DNA from 2 places in the Vogesella indigofera genome. Region 1 is predicted to be linked to the other one. Evidence: predicted binding sites of a transcription regulator. Region 1 holds the regulator's gene; the other holds the start of a gene.
What was found. Region 1 encodes FNR, which switches genes on or off when oxygen is low (the NO sensors DNR and NnrR bind a similar motif). Its sites were predicted from a motif close to TTGATNNNNATCAA; they were not measured.
Positions count from the first base shown of each region.

Region 2: the regulator FNR is predicted to act here: its motif matches at 2,066-2,079, upstream of PQU89_RS11160 (nitrite reductase).

Region 1 is NZ_JAQQLA010000004.1:219,980-227,085, reverse strand. Features, by position in the region: gene PQU89_RS06785 (efflux RND transporter permease subunit) at 1-937, shown strand, start outside; gene PQU89_RS06780 (efflux transporter outer membrane subunit) at 927-2,309, shown strand; gene fnr (fumarate/nitrate reduction transcriptional regulator Fnr) at 2,402-3,148, opposite strand; gene hemN (oxygen-independent coproporphyrinogen III oxidase) at 3,260-4,669, shown strand; gene PQU89_RS06765 (alanine/glycine:cation symporter family protein) at 4,891-6,312, opposite strand; gene PQU89_RS06760 (DUF2798 domain-containing protein) at 6,621-6,848, opposite strand; gene PQU89_RS06755 (Rrf2 family transcriptional regulator) at 7,092-7,106, opposite strand, start outside.
Region 2 is NZ_JAQQLA010000005.1:115,029-122,134, reverse strand. Features, by position in the region: gene PQU89_RS11165 (c-type cytochrome) at 1-261, opposite strand, end outside; gene PQU89_RS11160 (nitrite reductase) at 304-1,998, opposite strand; gene PQU89_RS11155 (bestrophin family protein) at 2,261-3,178, shown strand; gene PQU89_RS11150 (nitric oxide reductase activation protein NorD) at 3,254-5,080, opposite strand; gene PQU89_RS11145 (hypothetical protein) at 5,098-5,487, opposite strand; gene PQU89_RS11140 (CbbQ/NirQ/NorQ/GpvN family protein) at 5,477-6,286, opposite strand; gene PQU89_RS11135 (hypothetical protein) at 6,299-6,559, opposite strand; gene PQU89_RS11130 (DMT family transporter) at 6,642-7,106, opposite strand, start outside.

The DNA of each region.
Region 1 (7,106 bases):
GGCCAAGGCGCTGGGCGTGCCGATCGACGACGTGTTCGACACCATGCAGAGCACCTTCGGCGCGCTGTACGTCAACGACTTCAACAAATTCGGCCGCATCTTCACCGTGCAGCTGCAGTCGGAGGCCGAGTTCCGCAAGAGCGTCGACAACCTGCGTACCGTGTTCGTGCGTGCGCAGAACGGACAGATGATTCCGCTGTCCAGCCTGGTGACGGTGGAACAGGCCACCGGCCCGGAAATCGTCGAGCGCTACAACGCCTTCCCGTCGGCCAAGCTGGTCGGCGGCCCGGCACCGGGCTACAGCTCCGGCGAAGCGCTGGCGGTGATGGAACAGCTGGCGAAGGAAACCCTGCCGGATGGCTACACCCTGGCGTGGACCGGCTCCGCCTTCCAGGAGAAATCCACCGGCGGTGCCTCGTCGACGGTGTTCGTGATCGCGCTGGTGATGGTGTTCCTGATCCTGGCGGCACAGTACGAGCGCTGGACGCTGCCGATCGCGGTGCTGACCGCGGTGCCGTTCGCGGTATTCGGCGCGCTGGTGGCCAACTGGCTGCGCGGGCTGGAGAACGACATCTACTTCCAGGTGGCACTGGTGACGCTGATCGGCCTGGCGGCGAAGAACGCGATCCTGATCGTCGAGTTCGCGGTGCTGAAGATGGAAGAGGGGCGTTCGCTGACCGAGGCGGCGGTGGAGGCGGCCAAGCTGCGTTTCCGCCCTATCGTGATGACCTCGCTGGCCTTCATCCTCGGTTGCGTGCCGCTGGCGATTTCCAGCGGCGCCGGCTCCGCCAGCCGTCACTCGATCGGTACCGGCGTGATCGGGGGCATGTTGGCCGCAACCTTCATCGCGGCACTGTTCATCCCCCTGTTTTTCAAACTGATTATGCAGTGGAGTCAGCGCAAGCCGGCGCCACAAGGAGAACAGCATGATGCTTAAGCAAGCGCTGTTGCCAATCATGGTCGCCGCCGCGCTGTCGGCGTGCGCGGTCGGCCCCGACTACCAGCGTCCGCAGCTGGAAATGCCGCAGGCTGCGGCCAACGTGGCGCCGGTTGCCAGCGACTGGTGGCGCAGTTTCGAGGATCCGGTGCTGGACGCGATGATAGACGAATCGCTGCGCTACAACCGTGATCTGGTGCAGGCCGCGGGGCGGGTGGAAGAAGCCGCCGCCGCCGCTGGTGTGGCGCGTGCCGGCCTGCTGCCGCAGGTCAGCGCCAGCGCCGGCAGCGGCCGCAGCCAGATCTCGGCCTACAGCAGTGGCGGCGGGGCGCTGCTCGACAGCCGCCAGGCCGGGCTGACCGCCAGCTGGGAGCTGGACCTGTGGGGCAAGCTGCGCCGTGAACGCGAAGCGGCGCTGGCCGACGTCAGCGCCAGCGAGCGCTCGCTGGCCGCGTTGCGGCTGTCGCTGGGCAGCCAGGTGGCCAAGAGCTACTTCCAGCTCGCCAGCTACGATGCCCAGCTCGCCAGCGCCCGTGCCACGCTGCAAAGCCGCGAGCAATCGCTGCAGCTGCGCCAGAAACGCTTCAACGGCGGCATGACCTCCGAACTGGAGCTGCGCCAGGCCGAGGCCGAGGCCGCCAGTGCGCGTGCCACCGTGCCGCAGCTGGCACAGGCGGTGACGCAGACCGAACACGCGCTGGCAGTGCTGCTGGGCCGTTCGCCGCGTGACATTGCGGCCAACCTTGGCCGCGGCAAGGCCTTGTCGGCGCTGGCCGAGCCGGAGCAGATCCCGTCAGGTCTGCCGTCCGACCTGCTGCTGCGCCGTGCCGACGTGGCGGCGGCGGAAGCCAGCCTGATCGCGGCCAACGCCCGCATCGGCGTCGCCCGCGCCGCCTACTTCCCGAGCATCAGCCTGTCGGCAGGCATCGGCAGCGCCAGCACCGCGCTGGTCGACCTGTTCAGCGGCCCGGCGCAGACCTGGAACTTTGCGGCCAACCTGACCGCGCCGATCTTCAACGCCGGCCGTATCGCCGCCGGTGTCGATGCCGCCAACGCGCGCCAGAAGCAGGCGCTGGCGGTGTACGAGAAGACGGTGCAGCAGGCGTTTGCCGATACCCTGGACGCGATGTCGGCGGTCAGCACCACGCGTGCCACCGAACAGGCGCAGCTACAGCAACTGGCGGCACTGCGCGAGGCGCTGCGCCTGGCGCGGCTGCGCTACGACAACGGCTACTCCAGCTATCTGGACGTGCTCGATGCCGAGCGCGGCGTGTTCCAGGTGGAGCAGGCACTGTCCAGCGCCCGCCTGGCGCGGCTGTCGGCGGTGGTGTCGCTGTACGCGGCACTGGGTGGAGGCTGGCAGGCCGGCTGACCCCGCAACGCACGATGCAAAAAGCCCGGATCGACTGATCCGGGCTTTTTTTTTGCAGCGCGCCGGCGGGCGGCGCGATGGTATGTATGGGCTTAGCCGGCGCTGTTGGCCTGCGAGCAGCCGGCCACCAGGGCCTTCAGCTCTTCCGGCCGCACCAGCTGGATGTGCTTGTGATCGACCAGGATCCAGCCCTGCTGCTGGAATTTTGACAGCGTGCGGCTGACGGTTTCCAGTTTCAGGCCGAGGAAGCTGCCGATTTCCTCGCGGCTCATGCGCAGGATGAAATCGTTGGCGGCAAAGCCGCGGCTGGCCAAGCGCTGCGACAGGTTGAGCAGGAAGGCGGCGAGGCGTTCTTCCGCCTTCATGTTGCCCAGCAGCAGCATCACCGACTGGTCGCGCACGATCTCGCGGCTCATCAGGCGGAAGAAGTGGTGTTGCAGGCTGGGGATGTCGCGTCCCAGGCTTTCCATGCGGCTGAATGGCAGCTCGCACACCTCGCTGTCCTCCAGCGCGATGGCGTCGCAACCGTGGGTGTTGGAGGAAATGCCGTCCAGCCCCATCAGTTCGCCGGACATGTGGAAACCGGTGACCTGTTCGCGGCCGTCCTGGCTGGAAACGCAGGTCTTGAAATAACCGGTGCGCACCGCGTATAAAGAACGGAAGCCTTCTCCGCTGCGGAACAGGTACTCACCGCGCTTGAAACGGCGGCTCTGACGGATAACGGCATCCAGCTGGGCCATCTCGTCACGGTTCAGCCCCACCGGCAGGCACAATTCACGCAGGCTGCAGTTGGAACAAGTGACTTTCAGCGAATGCAGGGGGGAGGACAGATCGTTCATACCGAGAGTCGATTTCCAGGGACAGATGAGCTTGCTTGATGAGCGTCAATGCAGATCAAGGCGTAATTGCGCAAATTTACCAGTCCCCCACCAGATTTCCAATCAAAATATATGATGACTGCTCATTCTGCATTTATCCCGACCCAATGTGTTTTCGACCGGACCCTGATCGAAACACTGGAAGGGTCCGGTCCGCGTTACACCTCCTATCCGACTGCCGATCGTTTTCACGCCGGTTTTGGGGTGAGTGATTATGAGCATTGCCTGGCGCAGCGCACCATTGGGGCAAACCATCGCGGCATTTCGCTGTACGTGCACATCCCGTTCTGCAACACCATCTGCTACTACTGCGGCTGCAACAAGATCATCACCAAGGACAAGAGCCGCGCCGACGCCTACCTCGACTACCTGGAAAAGGAAATCGCGTTGGTGGCGGAAAAACTCGGCTGTCGCGAGAAGGTGATCCAGCTGCATTTCGGCGGCGGCACGCCGACCTTCCTGTCCGATGCACAGCTGGACCGGGTGATGGGCGTCATCAACCGCTACTTCGAACTGCTGCCGGAAGGCGAGTTCTCCATTGAGATCGACCCGCGCAAGGTTGGCCGCGACACGGTGCTGCATCTGGGTCGGCTCGGTTTCAACCGCATGAGCGTCGGCATCCAGGATTTCGATCCGGCGGTGCAGCAGGCGGTGAACCGCATCCAGAGCGAGGAAGAAACCCGGCTGGTGATCGACGCCGCGCGCGAGGCCGGCTTCAAGTCGGTGAGCGTGGACCTGATCTACGGCCTGCCGCTGCAGACCGCGCACTCGCTGGAAAGCACCGTCAACAAGGTGATCGCGATGGCGCCGGACCGCATCGCGCTGTACAACTACGCGCACCTGCCGACCGTATTCAAGCCGCAGCGCCGCATCAACGAGGCCGACCTGCCGTCCAGCGCCACCAAGCTCGACATCCTGCAGAACTCGGTGCAGCAGCTGAGCGACGCCGGCTATGTGTTCATCGGCATGGACCACTTCGCCAAGCCCGGTGACGAGCTGACCCGCGCGCTGGAACAGGGCCGCCTGCAGCGCAACTTCCAGGGCTATTCCACCCACGCCGACTGCGACATGATCGGCTTTGGCGTGTCATCGATCGGCAAGGTCGGCCCCTGTTACAGCCAGAATGAAAAGGACATCGACGCCTACTACGCGGCGCTGGACGCCGGCCACCTGCCGGTGATGCGCGGCATGACGCTGACCCAGGACGACATCCTGCGCCGCAGCGTGATCCAGGCGCTGATGTGCCGCTTCTCGCTGTCGGTGGAGGCGATCGAGCAGACCTTCGCCATCAATTTCGCCGAGTACTTCGCCGACGAGCTGCCGAAGATCCGCGAATTCCAGCAGATGGGCCTGCTGCATTTCGACGGCGACTTCCTGATGGTGGAGCCGAAGGGCCGCTTCCTGATCCGCAATATCGCGATGGTGTTCGACCGCCATCTGCGCGAACGCGACACGCACGCGCGCTATTCGAAAACCATCTGACCCTCGCCGCCCCGGTGGCGTGATGGCAGGCACACAGGTTGGCCACAGCGATGCGGCCAACCTTTTTCTTTATGCCGGCCACGGCGGCGCGTGGGCGAGGGTGGCGGTGCGCTCTGCTACGCAGGGATCAGCTAGCGCTCGCTCCGCCGGCCCGGCGCCATGGCCGGGCGCAAAAAAGCCCGCTTTCGCGGGCTTGCTCGGAACAGGGTTGGCCGCAAGGCTTACCACACGTCCTTGTGGATCTTGGCTTCGATTTCCGGATACTGCTTCACGTCGAACACCGGCTGCTTCACGCCGGCCTTCAGCTGCTGCTGGTAGTCCTTCAGCAGCACGAACACGTACTTGGACAGCATCACGATGGCGAACAGGTTGATCAGCGCCATCACCCCCATCGCCAGGTCGGCCATGTCCCAGACCAGCATCGAGCTGCCCAGGCAGCCGAATACCACCATGCCCAGTACCGCCAGACGGAACACGAAGATCACCGTCTTGTTGTTCTTGATGAACTCGACGTTGCCTTCGGCGTAGGCGTAGTTGCCGATGATGGTACTGAAGCAGAACAGGAACATGATCACCGCCAGCAGCGTGCCGCCCCAGCTACCCAGCGTGGCGTTCATCGCCGCCTGGGTCAGTTGCACGCCCTTCAGCTCGGCGCCGGGCACGAAGGCGCCGGACAGCAGCACGATCAGCGCGGTGCAGGTACACACGATCATGGTGTCGATGAACACGCCAAACATCTGGATCAGGCCCTGCGATGCCGGGTGACGGGTGGTGGCGGCGGCGGCGGCGTTCGGGGCCGAGCCCATGCCGGCCTCGTTGGAGAACAGGCCGCGCTTGATGCCCAGCATCATCGCCTGGCTCAGCGCGTAGCCGGCAAAGCCGCCGGCGGCCTGTTCCAGACCGAAGGCGCTCTTCACGATCAGCAGCAGCACGCCCGGCACTTCACTGGCATGGGTGATGATCACGTACACGGTCATGCCCAGATACAGCGCGGCCATCAGCGGCACCATCCATTCCGCCACCTGGCCGACCTTGCGCAGGCCGCCGAAGATGATCGGCGCGGTCAGCAGCACCAGGCCGATGGCGACCAGGTTCTTGTCCCAACCCAGCGCGCCTTCGGTGGCGGCGACGATGGAGTTGGCCTGCACCGCGTTGAACACCAGGCCGAAGGCGACGATCAGCGAGATCGAGAACGCCATGCCCAGCCAGCGCATGTTCAGGCCCTTCTGGATGTAGTAGGCCGGACCGCCGCGGAAGGTGTTGTCGTGGTGGTTGACCTTGAACAGCTGTGCCAGGCTGGACTCGGCGAAGGCACTGGCCATGCCCAGCAACGCGGTCATCCACATCCAGAACACGGCGCCAGGGCCGCCCAGCGCGATGGCGGTGGCGACGCCGGCAACGTTGCCGGTACCGACGCGACTGGCGAGGCCGGTGGCGAAGGCCTGGAACGAGGAGATGTCGTTACTGCCGGCGACGTGGTTGCGGCCACCCAGCATTTCCTTCACGCCGCGCGGCAGCAGGCGGATCTGCATGAAACCCATGCGCAGGGTGAAGAACAGGCCGATGCCCAGTAACAGGTAGATCAGTAGCTGACCCCAGATCAGGTCATTGCCGGCATTGATCCAGCCATGAAGTAATTCCATATGTGCTCCAAATGCGTGTCGAGTGCAACGCCGCCGGCAGCACTTGTGGCGGTGCCGGCAACATCAACGGGCTCAGGGTGTTGTTATGGACAATTGCCGCTTCAGCGGTCTTGTGGTGCCAGGTTTTCAGCGGTGATCGCCGCTGAAGGGGCGGCATGATAGCGTATTTGCAACGGGATGGTGTTCGTTTGTGATGATTTTTGGCGGATAAAACCCTGTTTGCCGATGGGTTTTTGCCTTTTTGATTCTATTTGATTGAAAGCGAACGAAAACGAACGGCGGCCGAGCGGCCGCCGGGGGAGATGGCGTCAGGGGCCGACGTAGCGCAGCAGCAGACGGCGCAGGCGCGGCGCCCCGATCAGTACCAGCGGGAAGGCGCAGCTCCACGCCAGCAGCCAGGCGTGCAGCCAGCGGCCGACAAAGCCGGCGTCGATGCCGGTGTTGACCGCGGTGAGGATGCCCGACATCAGGAAGGCCATGTAGCAGGACATCAGCAGGGCGAACAGCAGGGTGTGTTTGCGGGAAGGAGGGGACATGGTGCTCTCGCTACGGTGGGGGTAGCGCATTTTATATAATGTAAAGCGACTTGACCAATATGACCGTGTATCCAGGTCTGGCGCGGGCACGCGCTCGGGAGCGGTGCCGGGGCGCGTACTCACGCGCGACAGGTGATAACGACCGTGGCGGCGGCGTTGACTCGGGGTAAAGGCGCAGGCCTGGAGCGTGCCTAACACCGTAGCGCCGCATGGCGAGCCGTCGCTGCGGCTTTTGAGCGCCGCTCAGGACAGCGCGCG
Region 2 (7,106 bases), on a different contig from region 1:
CACCTGCGGGTTCGGCGACATCGGGATCGGGCCGAAACTGCCGGCGCCGCCCTTCTTCACCTTCTCTTCCAGCTTGGCCTGCATGTTCTGGCCCTTGTACTTGCTGCCGATGTCCTTGAACGCCGGGCCGACCACTTTCTTGTCCATACTGTGACAGGCGAAACAGTTGTACTTCTTCGCCAGCTCTGGCGAGGCGTTGGCTGCGGATGCCAGCAGCAGGCCGCCACTGAGCAGCAGCGCGGTAAGCAGGGATGTTTTCATGATGATCTCCGTGGCGGGCCGGGTCGCGGCCCGCGCTGAGGGTTAGTAAACGTCGTGCTGGGTGTTGTAGACGTTGAACTTGCCGGTCGGGGTAATCAGGCGCTTGTCCTTGATCACCGCCTTGCAGCTGCGGGTCTTGTCATCGACTACCACGATGGCCGATTCCTTGTTCTTGGCGCTCCACACCGAGAACCACACCTCGTCGCCACCCTTGTTGTACTCCGGCTGCACTACGCGTTTGGCACCGTCGTCCGAGAGCTTGGCGCAGGCGGCCACGTCGATCACCTGCGGCCCCTTGGCCAGATTGTTGATGTCGTAGACCGCCACGCTCTGGCTGACCTTGGCATCCGGGTTCAGCGGGGTGTCCACCCACAGGTTCTTCGATTTCGGATGGGTCTTGATGAACAGCGAACCGCCACCCTGGCCCTTGAACACGCTGACCGCCTTCCACGCGTACTGCGGATGTTTCACCGGATCAGTACCGATCAGCGTCACGTCCTCGCTGCCCAGGTGCGAAGTGCTCCACACCGGACCGTATTTCGGATGCACGAAGTTGGCGCCACGACCCGGGTGCGGGATCTTGCCGACATCGACCAGTGCTGCCAGCTTGTCTTCCTTGGTGTCGACCACCGCGATCTTGTTGGAGGCGTTGGCGGCCACCAGGAAGTAGCGCCCGCTGCTGTCGAAGCCGCCGTCGTGCAGAAACTTGGCGGAGTCGATGGTGGTGGTTTTCAGGTTATTGAGGTCGGAATAATCGACCATCATGATCTTGCCGGTTTCCTTGGCGTTGATCACGAATTCCGGCTTGTAGTGGCTGCCGACGATGGAGGCCACGCGTGGCTCGGGGTGGTACTCGTTGTCCACGGTCATGCCGCGGGTGGACACCACCTTGCGCGGCTTCAGCGTGTCGCCGTCCATGATCACGAACTGCGGTGGCCAGTAGGTGCCGGCGACGGCGATCTTGTCCTCGAAGCCCTTGAACTTGGAGGTCTCCACCGAGCGCGCCTCGAGGCCGACCTTGACCTCGGCGACGTTGTCCGGCTTCGGCAGCCACAGGTCGATCAGGTTGAGGCGGGCGTCACGGCCGATCACGTACAGGTAGCGGCCGGACTTGGACAGCCGCGAGATGTGCACCGCGTAGCCGGTCTTGATGATGTTGATGATCTGCTTGCTGTCGCCGTCGATCAGCGCCACTTCGCCGCTGTCGCGCAGGGTGACGGAGAAGATGTTGTCCAGGTTGTAGCTGTTCATCTTCTTGGTCGGGCGTTTCTCTACCGGCAGGTAGATCTTGCGCGACTTCTCGATGTCGGCCAGCGAGAATTCCGGCGGGGTCGGCGGCTCCTGCTGGATGTAGCGCGCCATCAGGTCCACGTCCTGCTCGCTCATCTCGCCGGAGGTCTGCCAGTTCGGCATCCCGGCCGGGCTGCCGTAGGCGATGAACACCTTCAGATAGTCGGTGCCCTTGCCCAGCGTGATGTCCGGCGTCAGCGGCTTGCCGGTGGCACCCTTGCGCAACACGCCGTGACAGCCGGCGCAACGCTCGAAGTAGATCTGCTTGGCACGCTCGAATTCGACCTTGGTGATCGGCGGTGCCTTGGGGTTGATGTTCTGGTGCATCTCCTGCTGAGACTGAGCCGCCGGACTGCCGGCGGCGTCCGCCAGCGCCAGCGATGCAGCGAACGGCAAGGTTGCCAGTAATACGCCCTGTGCAAGTGCACTTATCCTGAAGCTTTTCATGATGCTCTCCACCACGCTATGAGGGAATTCATGCGCGCATCATCCGCCGGTGGTGACATTGGCATCATTGATTCGTATCAACGGATCGGAATCCGGTGCAGGATGGCGTGAACTTGTCGCCCGCCGGCCTTGCCCGCGGCGGCGGCCGTTTGCCGCAGCGCACAAAAAAAGACGCCGTTGCCGCCGCCACACCTTGTGGCCACAGGCCGGCAGCACCTATGATGTCGGGCTGGCTTATCTCTCGCTGCCCCCGCTACCCATCATGATCATCCACTCTCGTCACAACTGGTTCGAGCTGCTGTTCGTCTGGCGCGGCTCGGTGCTGCCACGCATCCTGCCCCGGCTGTGCCTGGTGTTCCTCATCTCGCTGCTGTCCGCCTTCGCTACCAACTGGTGGATCAGCCAGCACGCGCAGTCGTCGCTGAACATCTACATCTTCACACTGATGGGGGTGTCGCTGGCGATCTTCCTCAGCTTCCGCAACTCGGTCAGCTACGAGCGCTTCTGGGAAGCGCGCAAGCTGTGGGGCACGCTGCTGATCGTGGCGCGCACCCTGGCCGGCAAGCTGCTGGCGGTCGCCGATGCGCGGCCGGAGTCGCGGCAGATGTTGCACGGCATCTGCGCCTTTGCCTATGCGCTGAAAGGCCAGCTGCGCCAGGACGACGTCGCCGCTCACCTGCAGCGGCTGCTGCCGGCGGCGGAATGGCAGGCGATCGCCGACGCACCCGGCAAGCCGGGGCTGATCCTGCTCTACCTGCACCGCCTCAACGCCAGCCTGCGCCACAGCGGCAGCATCGACCAGTGGCAGTGGCAGAGCGTCGACCGCAACCTGGACGCGCTGTCCGACGTGGTCGGCGGCTGCGAACGCATTCGCAACACGCCGATCCCGTTCACCTACCGCGTGCTGCTCAACCGCACCGTCACCATCTACTGCATGCTGCTGCCGATCGGGCTGACCACCAGCATCGGCTGGCTGACGCCGTTGATCGCGGTGTTCATCGCCTACACCTATATGGCACTGGACGTGCTGGGCGAGGAGCTGGAAGAGCCGTTCGGCAAGGAAGGCAACGACCTGCCGCTGACCGCGCTGTGCCACGGCATCGAGTCCGCGGTGTGCGACATGCTGCGCCAGCCGGTGCCGGTACCGGCACCGCAGCCAAACGGCGTCTACCTGTACTGAGCCGCGCCCTGGCGCATCAACAAGAAAAGGTTGGCCGCAACACTGCGGCCAACCTTTTTTACTGACAACCGCGCGTCAGGCGGTCAAGCTGGCGTACAGGCTGGTCAACACCTGCGGCAGGCGCCGCGCGTCGTGCACCACGCTGTAGCCGCGGCGGCCGAACAGGTGCGGCAGGTACTCGCCGGCCTCCTTGTCCACCGTGACGCAGAACGGGATCAGCCCCGCCCGCTTTGCTTCCAGCACCGCCTGGCGCGTGTCTTCCACACCGTAGCGGCCTTCGTAGTGATCGAGATCGTTGGGCTTGCCGTCGGACACGATCAGCAGCAGGCGGCGCTGTGCCGGCTGTTCCAGCAGGATGCGGGTGGACTGGCGGATCGCCGCACCCATGCGCGTGTAGTAGCCGGGACGCAGCGCCAGGATGCGGCCGCGGGTGGTGTCGTCGTAGCGCTCGGCAAAATCCTTCAGCAGCAGGTAGCGCACCTCGTCACGGCGGATCGAGGAAAAGCCGTACAGGCCGAAGGCGTCGCCGCAGGCGGACAGTGCCTCGGCGAACAGCAGCAGGCTGTCGCGGATCACGCCGATCACCTGCCCGGCTTCGCCAAGCCAGCTTTCGGTGGACAGCGACAGGTCGGCCAGCAGCAGGCAGGCCATGTTGCGCCCACCCGGCGGCCACGCCTGGTACAGCGGCGGCTCGGCCACCGCCACACCGCTGCGTTTCTCGGCGAGAAAGCGGATCAGGCGATCGAGGTCGATGTCCGGGCCGCTGGCCTCGCCGCTCTTGCGGGTGCGCTCCGGCGACAGCGCCTGGAACTGGCGGCGCAGACGCCGTGCCAGCGGTTGCAGCTTGTCCGGCAGCGGCGCCGGGGTAGCGTCGCGCGGCAGCATCGGCTTCAGGCAGCAGTGCTCGGCCACCAGCCGTTGCCGCTTGTAGTCCCATTCCGGCAGCAGGATGCCGCTGCCCAGCGGTGTGTCGTCGTAGGCGGCGGCCGGCAGGTCGAGGTCGAACTTCAGCCGGCTGGCGCGGCGGCGGTTGTCGCGGCTGATGGTCAGCGTGTTCATGTCCTCGGCGGCGGCGCCGGCGTCGTCCATGTCATCGTCGTCAGTGTGACGGTTGACGCGCACGTACTCGTCCCAGGTAAAGATGCTTTCGGCGCGGAACACCAGCAGCATGCCGTTCTTGCGTTCGTCGGCCGTGTCGCGCCGCGCGCGGTAGCGGCGCTTTTTCTTCGTTTCCTTGCTGTCGCTGTCCTCCATCTCCGGCGTCTGCTTGTCGTCGGCGTTCGCGGTCGGCGCGGTCGGTGGCGTCGGGTGCAGCCACAGCAGCACCGGCTGTGGCGGGGTGCGGCACGGCGGCAGTGTAATGGCGGCGTCCGGCTGCAGCAGTGCCTGGCGGATCGCCGCCTCCTGCGCCGCGGCGGCGGCGTCGCGCGGCGTGTCACGCAGCGGCAGCAGTGCCGTCACCAATCGCTGGTATAGCGCGGCCAGTCCCGGCATCGCGGCAAGGCAGGCGGCACTGGCGCGGCGGTTGCGCGTCAGCCAGTCGCCGTCGTCGCCGTGCTGCGGCTGCGCCGCCAGCGCCATCAGCCAGAAATACAGCTCGCGGTTGCGCGCCGCGTCGGGGAACAGGTCGATCTTCTCCGGCAGGTACAGCGACTGGCCGTCGCGCCACGCCAGTTCGACCTGCTCGCCGGTGCCGGCGATGCGTTCCAGCAGCCGGCGCCGCGCGCCGTGGGCGGTGCCGACGGCGGTACGCAGGGTCAGCGCCGGGTCGCCGCCCATGGCACGAAAGAACAGCGGCGCCTGCTTTTCAATCTCCGCTAGCGCCACCGCCGCCTGCGGATAGCCGCGGTAGGCGGTACGGCGGATCAGCTTGTCCCACCAGCCGCCAACAAGGTCTTCCATAGGGTGTGTCTTTCAAATCAGGGTTGCCGCCACAGGCCGGGCAGCGGGTAACGGCAAGGCAAGCCGGCCATGGCGCGCGACAGCGCGTAGGCACCCAGTAACACCAGTGCGGCATGGATCACGGTGAAATACAGGATCAGCAGCACCCAGGTGGCCGGCTGTTGCAGGCCGCCCAACAGCACCAGCAACAGGCTGACCAGCACGATCAGTGCCCCGCTCCACAATGCCGCGCCGAAGGCCTGGTCCAGATGCCGGCGCAGTTCGGCGCTGGCGGCCGCGGCCCAGTGGCGGCGGCACCACCACAGCACGACAAAGGCGAGGCCGGGCAGCAGCAACAGGTTCAGCAGGTACAGCGCGTGCGCGCCAATCGCCCGCGGCCGCTCCGCCTCCGCCAGCTCAGTGACCAAACTGGGTATCCACCACCGCCATCAGCGCCGCCAGGGTGTCGGCTTCGTCCGACAGCGGCTCCACCAGCGCGGTACGGCAGGCCAGGCGCACGGCCATGCCGCTGGCGATCAGCTTGGCGCAGTACACCAGCAGGCGGGTGCTGACCGCTTCGTCGAGATCGTAGCCGGTGAGGCGGCGGATCTGGCCGGCCAAGGTCACCAGCTGTGCGGCCAACTTTTCGTCCACGCCGCCCTCGTGCTGCACCACCGCACGTTCCACTTCCGGCAGCGGGAAATCAAAGCTCAGCGCCACGAAGCGCTGGCGGGTGGACGGTTTCAGCGTCTTCAGCACGTGCTGGTAGCCGGGGTTGTACGACACCACCAGCATGAAGCCGGGCGGTGCCTGCAATTCTTCGCCGGTGCGCTCGATCGGCAGGATGCGGCGGTCGTCGGTGAGCGGGTGCAGCACCACGGTGGTGTCCTTGCGCGCCTCCACCACTTCGTCGAGATAGCAGATGCCGCCTTCGCGCACCGCCCGCGTCAGCGGGCCGTCGCACCAGCGGGTGTCGCCGCCGGCGATCAGGTGGCGGCCAACCAGGTCGGCGGCAGACAGGTCGTCGTGGCAGGACACGGTAAACAGCGGCAGGCCCAGTTTCGCCGCCATGTGCGCGACGAAGCGGGTCTTGCCGCAGCCGGTGGGGCCCTTGATCAGCACCGGCAACTGCTGGCGCCAGGCGGTCTCAAAAACGGTGCATTCATCGGCTACCGGCTGGTAGAACGGAAGCTGGCTTGCCAGCTTGGCATGGACGGGTGCATTCATGGGGGTGGGTTCCTAGGCAAAGCTGATCAGCAGCCCCCCGCACACCAGCAGCAGCCAGCTGTGGACGATGCCGCGCAGCCACAGCGGCGCATGGCGCAGCGCCATCAGCGACTCGACGATGGCGATGCCCTTGAGCCAGGCACCGCCGAGCGCCAGCGTCGCCAGCAGCGCGCCGCTGCCGTGCCATTCGCTCAGCAGCGCCAGCAGCAGGGTCAGCGACGACAGCCACAGCCAGACCGGCCACACCGGCGGGGAGATGCGGGAGGAGTTCATGGCTGCATCATGCCGCAACGCCGCTGCGGCCAACCTTGATGACAAACAAGGAAACCCCGCCCCTGCGCGGCGGGCTACGGCCTCAGCCGGCGTGGGCGGTGGTAGCCACCGCTTGCGGCTTGACGCGCAGCGCCGACAGCACGCCGGCGACCAAGAGGGCGATGCCGAGCAGGGTCAGCGGTGCAGGCCACTCGCCGCGCAGCAGGAAGGCATAGCCCAGCGCCGCCAGCGTCTCGAACACGATCAGCTGCCCGGCCAGTGCGGTCGGCAGCCGCTGGCTGGCCTCGTTCCAGCACAGCGTGCCCAGCCACGAGGCGAACAGGCCGATCACCGCCATCAGGCCGAGGAAGACCAGCGGCCGCGGCCCGAACGGCATCGCGAACGGGCTGTCGGCGACGGTCATGCCGCCCCACAGCAACGCGTAGCCGAGCAGCGCCAGCGGCAGTGTCGCCACGCCTTGCGCGGTGGCCCAGCTGCGCGGACTGCGGCCGGGATGATGGCGCAGCCAGTCGGCATTGCGCAGCGGGTACCAGGTCCAGCACGCCAC